Regions from separate parts of the Paenibacillus sp. AK121 genome, predicted to be linked through region 2. Evidence: riboswitches for the same ligand, from Rfam matches in the RefSeq annotation. Region 2 holds a riboswitch; the other holds the start of a gene.
The links. A riboswitch is a leader RNA that binds a small molecule or an ion and turns the genes downstream of it on or off. The one in region 2 is predicted to bind cyclic di-GMP.
Positions count from the first base shown of each region.

Region 1: it holds a riboswitch for cyclic di-GMP, as region 2 does, so the genes downstream of both, KSP24_RS09735 (glycosyl hydrolase) here and KSP24_RS22190 (transglutaminase-like domain-containing protein) in region 2, are expected to answer to the same signal.

Region 1 covers NZ_JAHPJM010000004.1:196,298-199,724, forward strand. Annotated here, with positions in the region: gene KSP24_RS09730 (hypothetical protein) at 1-58, opposite strand, end outside; gene KSP24_RS09735 (glycosyl hydrolase) at 107-1,708, opposite strand; cyclic di-GMP riboswitch class I at 1,722-1,803, opposite strand; gene KSP24_RS09740 (sugar phosphate nucleotidyltransferase) at 1,959-3,335, opposite strand; gene KSP24_RS09745 (hypothetical protein) at 3,384-3,427, shown strand, end outside.
Region 2 covers NZ_JAHPJM010000016.1:34,079-37,505, forward strand. Annotated here, with positions in the region: gene KSP24_RS22185 (LPXTG cell wall anchor domain-containing protein) at 1-553, opposite strand, end outside; gene KSP24_RS22190 (transglutaminase-like domain-containing protein) at 914-1,627, opposite strand; cyclic di-GMP riboswitch class I at 1,736-1,817, opposite strand; cyclic di-GMP riboswitch class I at 1,858-1,936, opposite strand; gene KSP24_RS22195 (helix-turn-helix transcriptional regulator) at 2,044-2,919, opposite strand.

The DNA of each region.
Region 1 (3,427 bases), on a different contig from region 2:
CACCTAGTAATCCGGATAATACGACCGTATACCTATGGGTCAACCATTTTTTCATCATATGATACACCCTCTCTCCTCAAAATTTATGACCGGGAAAGAGTATCTATCAAGGAAGAAACAAAGCGTTTCCGGGAACCACCGCTTTCGCTTCATGCTGACTTTCCCACATCAGACGAGCCATCGCATCGCCTTTTTCATCATAGTATTCCACTTTTAGATCTACCATTTTACCTGCTTCCAAAGCAATACTGCCTTTACGCTCTGTCCAGCTTTGTTTGAACCAACTGTCAATCACCAGCTTGCCGTCTACCCATACGCGAATACCATCATCGGATATCGTTGTAAATGTATAGGTCTCGCTGTAATGTGGTTTGATTTTACCTGTCCAGCGAACCGAGAACTGGTCGGCATTTACCTTGGGATCAGCAGCAACGGCGCGCCAGTTATAATCCAGCTTGCTGTCTGTACGGATCAAAACAGGACTGCCGTTCACATTCATATTGTTAAAATATTCGCCCCGCAGCCCGTTCACATATACTACATCAGGAACAGAAGGAGGAGTCGGAGCTGGGGGTACGATTACTACTGGCGGAACCGGGATAGGCTCACTTTGTCCCTCATCCGGTAAAGTCGGCACATCTGCCCCAGGTTGTTGGATTGCTGCCAGCCCATTTTTCACATCATCCCGTGTCAAACTCCTCGAATCGTTCATATAATCCTGTATTTGATTGGTTGTGTTATTCTCAGTCAGCATCTTGCCCCAAGTCATGGAATACACCCATTTGGGCTGTGCCTGCAACACCTCAGAGCTAGGAATCTCACCATGCTCGCCAATGGCAATCGGCTTATTCCGTGCCAACCCGAGCAGTCCTTCATAATGACTTTGCTTAAAATCATTGTTGTAGATGTCTACTGCCAAAATATCCACTTTGTCATCCCCCGGATATTTCGGGGTATACGGGACAGTGTAGGAATTGGGAGCATTGGGACTCCACACCCACAGCAGATTGTTCAACTGATGCGTGTTTACAAAACGGTCGTACATGATATTCCATAGCTGATTGAAATTGTTTTTGTTTCCCCACCAGAACCAGTCACCATTCATTTCATGATAAGGTCTCCACAATACTGGAACACCTGCATCACGAAGCTGCTTTAACGATACAGCGACCTTATCCAGATCGGCAATGAGGAGGTTATACTGCGTAGTGCCTGGTGTCACGTATTTATTGAACTCCGCCTGACTTACTTTCGCCTGCACATTGGCCCAAGTCAGCGGTCTACCCGGCAACGCTTCATGAAAAGTCATCGTCACAATGCCACCAGCTCTGCTCCAACGAATAGCGCTATCGACGACATTTTTACGTTGTGCTGCTTCTGTAGTGTCGGATTGACCAGAGATGGCTCCCATCTCATAGCCGTGCAGACCCACATACGCCTGGCTGATTTTTTGGACCTTGTTGCTTAATTCATCTGGACTTTCCAAATAATCATGCTGACCAGTGACTGTTTTCTTTCCAGAGATGCTGAGTAAATAATTGTATAGTTCACGGGCCTGAGTAGAAGCGTCCGAATTAACAGGTTGTAATGAAGCGGCATTCACCACAGACAGAGAATCACCAAAGCCGACGGGAAACAAAGAAAAAAGTATAACAACGGGGAGTACATGACGTATCAGTCGATACAGAGGAATAAAATTGAATCTCACTTTAGCTCTTCCTTTCGGTAGCCAGGCTGCCATCCTTACGGGAAGGCCCTTTAGCTTTGCGTACCAGTCTTTCGACAGGGCTGCGTTTATCGTTGGAAGGAGTTTGGATTCCTTCTTACCCTAAGTATCGACTTTTTTTTACCAAAATTTAATAGGTCATGTTCATGAATTTACAGGTTTTCGCCCAATTTCGACAGTTTGGGCCATTATTTTTCATCAAATCTTCTTTTTTACGTTTTTACGCAAATAATTACGAGATAAATTGATGACGAGAAATTTCATTCCAATCCATACAAAAGCGTACAATATCCTCTTCAACCAACTCAGAGCCAGTCTGAACTTCAATCAAATCCACATCGGTTACAGCCAAAATGCTATGCTTCGTCCCTTCAGGGATGCGAACTACGTCACCGGCCTTCACTTTATGCAGCTTCTCATTCAAAATAATTTCCGCTTCGCCGCTAATAATGGTCCAGATTTCACTTCGTTTGAAGTGAAGCTGGTAGCTGATATTTTTACCTTTGTGTACGCGGATTCGTTTGGTCAGTACCTCATTACCCTCGTCATACTTTACATAGTCTACAACCCGATACTGTCCCCAACGACGTTCTTCATACATTGGACGCTGATCATGAGCCTTGAGCACTTCCTTGATGCGTGGACTTTCTGCCTTATTGGTCACAAGAATGCCATCTGGGCTAGCGGCTACAATCAGATCATTCGTTCCAATGATCGCCACAGGAATGTCCAACTCATTAATAAGACTCGTATTGACGCAATCTTCCGTTACTACCCCTCTACCCACTTGCTGATGAGACATCTCTTCTGTGAGTGTATTCCAGGTTCCTAGATCCTTCCAAAAACCATCGTACGGAAGCACCACGATGTCTTTTTCCTTCTCGACTACTTCGTAGTCAAAGCTGATTTTTTCCAGAGACGCATATTGTTTTTGCATTTCTTCATAATTCAGCGGCAGGCCCTTGGATGCCAAAATATCCAGCAAATAGCTTAATTTGAATGCAAAAACCCCGCAGTTCCATAGAGCATTGCGTTCCATTAGACGCTCCGCCTGCTCCCGGTCGGGTTTCTCTTGAAAATGGCTCACTTCGCGGTAGCCTGTGCTACCTTGAGTGGCATCGTTTTTCGGAATAATATAACCGTATTTCTCTGAAGGATAGGAAGGGACAACCCCGATTAGTGCAAGCTTTCCTTCACTCTCCTGAAGTGTATGTTCGAGTTGGGCTACGGAAGCAAAGAAAGCATCCTCTACATAAGGATCTACAGGCAATATAGCTATAATTTCATCAGGCGAAACACCCGCAATGGAATATAGATAAGTCGCTGTCAGCGCAATCGCAGGAAAGGTATCTCTGCGTTCCGGCTCAACAATGATGCGCGTATTCGATCCGATCTGACTCTGGATCATTTCGACCTGCGCTCTCCCTGTCGCAATAAACGAGGATTCGGATAATCCGTTGTCTCCCAATTGTCTCCATACCCGCTGTACCATGGATTCCGAAATCCCTTCCGGGCTCTCCAGGACCTTCAAAAATTGTTTGGAACGGGAATCGTTGGATAACGGCCATAATCTTTTACCGGAACCACCAGACAAAAGTACGAGCTTCATAAATCTCCACTTCCTCTCTATATTGGTTGGTGATCGAATGGGGCAAGGTTGAGTGACCCGCTACGGGCTGGATTTGATCTTATGATCGCTGT
Region 2 (3,427 bases):
CATTAGAGTGGCTTTCTACGTAATCATTAAATGTCATAACCACTTTACCTTGACGGTCTACGGTAAAATGACCTACTTCTCCATCTGTATTCGTCAAAGGAGACGTAATATCTGTGTAAATTTGGAATTGCTCAGGTAATTGAAAGGTAAAGGTGTCTCCAGCTTTATACGTATGGTTCGGCAGTTCCCATTCATAGCCTAAATGGATGGCGGAACCAATATCAATACGGTTATCGGGATTATACACTGCATCAATAACACTTCCAGTAGAATCTGTAAGGGTTAGCTTGGTTAAAATACTTTCTTGAGTTGCCCTAACTTCAGAAGTTGAGCCAGCAGTTGGTTCAGGGACTGGAGCCGGGACAGCAGGTGGGATGTTAATTGGCTCTGAGGGCATTGGATAAACATCGTTAGTCACACTCTGAACCGGATCGGTTCCTGGGGTCACTGGCAGAGTAGAGTCGGGATTTTGTGCATAAGCTTGTGTTGTGCTGAACAAACACTGCAAAAAGAGCAATAGCGCAACCGTTGCTGCATTCCATTTTTTTCTCATACGGTAAACAAATCTCCTATTCTTAAAATACTCTTATTTAACGGCTAATGGTTATTCCTTCGAGGTCGAGAGAACTGTATTTATATATTCATCATTCATTCATATGATGCTATGTTAGCCGCATTAATTACTTGTTCAGAATTTATGAAAATTCATGTTCGGGGATGAACCTCCTCCTTTTGACTCGAAATTAGATAATGGTTGGAAATCTCATTGTCTTCCTGGACTAGAATACATGCCACATCTCAACAATTTCTCAACAAGGATAGAAAAAGAGCCTTGATCATGTGATCAAGGCTCTTCAAGAAATGTAGTTCTATTTTTTCATTTTTTAAAAAATATGAATTAAAAACATTGATATTAATATTGCTTTGTTTTAATGTATTTGGAGGGATCTTTGACCATTTGGAATTTCTGTTTACCCATATAAAGTGCTGCATCTACTGTAGTGTCTACGACCACCCACTGATTATCGATGTAGACCTCATTCCAGGCATGATAAGTGTCCACGTAGGAAGATTTGCCCATAACCAGCTTGGTTGGTACATCTACACTTCGTAACATAGCAGCCATCAGTGAAGCATAACCATAACAAATATCTTTTTGAGAGCTTAACGTATGATCAATTTGTGGCAGATAGTCAGTCGTTAAGGCAAAGGCCTGATTGGAGTCATACTTGATATGACTAATTACGTAGTCATAGATTTTTTGCAGCTTCTCGCGATCCGTTGTTGCACCTTGGGTTAACTCACGGGCTTTTTGAATCGCTTGATTAGTACTACTCCAGTTAATATTTTGAACGGAATTAAGATACACCGCTTTGCTATCGTTTAGCTTTAACTCGATCGTATCTTGTCCTATCACTTTATATTGATTACCACTAAGCTGTTCTAAAATACTGATGTTATAGTTCCCATTACCCATTTGGAGAGGAAATACTTCTTCGGATTTCCCGGGTGTTAGATTATAAGAGTATTTTTGTGCATCTTTGGTAACCAAAATCTTGGTTTTAACGTTAGGTTTAACAGGGTAGCGCACACTGACCGTCCCATGATTTACATTGTTTTGGTCCAACCATGCAACACTATCAGCAGCGTAAATTGTCGAATTTAAGAGAATTGCGGACAGCATGAAAAATAGGAGAAGTGTGGAAAGTATCATTTTCCCCATAAAAAACTTCCTTTCGGTGGCCAGGCTGCCATCATCAATAGAAGGCCCTATAGCTTTGCGTCCCTGCCTTTCGACAGGTTTGCCATTTCGTATAAAGTTTTCGGGAAAAATAAGCACGACAAAAAGCCACTTCAACCGGTAGCTGGCTGCCATCATACAGAAGGCCCTGTAGCTTTGCGTCCTTGCCTTTCGACAAGTTTGCCATTTATCCTGAATAGCTTGTACTATTATTCTATCAGTTAGGTACTCTATTAGGCAAGTTTAAATCTCAGATTTTCGCTATTTATCGACAAAGCAAGCTTGCAGATTATACATAAGACCTATTTTATACGGTTTCCCCATTTTTTGCGATAGGAATGAGGCGTTTCTCCAATGTGCTCTTTGAACAGATTGATAAAATGACTTGTGTTGGGAATGCCCACATATTGTGCGATGTCCACAATAGCTACATCACTAGTTTTAAGCCAGCTTTGAGCAGCCGTGATACGAACATTAATAAGATACTCAATAGGGGAAAAACCAATCTGTTTTTTAAAGTTTTTAGCCAGGTTGAACTTGTTTAGACCAAACATTTCTGCTAGCGAATCCAGCGTGATGCGTTCGCAATAGGATTGATCCAGATATTGCTTTACCTTGCGCACCTCTGCCGTTCCATCTGAATTCGCGTTGGGATTGGCGTAGGGGTGCTGTAAAATAATCGTTAACAAGTCAACGATTATCCTGGATGAGAGCAGTTCAGAGGATAAGCTTCGTTCTGGCTGTACATGTAATAAGGTACGCAGCTTGTCCAGTACTGCATTTGAATCCTTTAGTGAAATTACGGGCTTATTGTGTTTATCGAATTGTTCGTAGAAATGGTCAATAAGATTGCCATATAGATTCACACTAATAAACTCCCATGTCTTCTGACAGGAAGTTTTGTACTGTACATATTCTTCGCAATTAATAAAAAGCATATCATTAGGTTTCAATATATAATCCTTGCCCCGGTATTGTAATTCCCCTCTTCCGGACAGAGTAAAAAGGAGCAAAAAAGAGGTGAGCTTTTGCCGTTCCATTACATAAGCATCTGTTTTGAAATAGCCTATTTCCTGTATATAAAAGAGGGATTTTTTAGCGAAAGCAGAGGGTGTACATATAATTGCAACTGGATCTTCGCTCCAGACATACTGGGCATTTTTTTGGTTTGTTGTCATATCCAATTCCTTTACAAAAGAACAATTTTAGTAAGACAATTGTAGTTTGTTTCATGAATATCCTTTTAGAACCGGAGTTCCCATTTACAAAGGTTATTTTATCACATTAAAGTATATTCATGTATCGATTTGAGGCTATACATTATATAACAAAATTAACCAGAAAGCACCTATTTGAAAAGGATAGGGTCCTTCTGGAATTCATTCCTTAAATTGATGAAATAAAGAATGAGGTTGAAAATAATTAATTTCCTCAATGAATATATCGTAATCTTGCAATTCCACTTTTGAGGCATATATCCTTTAGGTTTCAGGAAAAATGGGACTATATTTCGACAAAATGATTCAAAGGGCTCATTTTGTTAGAAAATAGTTGTAACTTAATTGTTGTGATTTTGTTCACGAAAATGTATGGATAAGTGTGGTTATGCGAACTCAATTTAAGCTAACGTGCAAATTTTAAATATCATGCAATTTGTTGACAATAGAGTATGGTTACCTTTGGTAT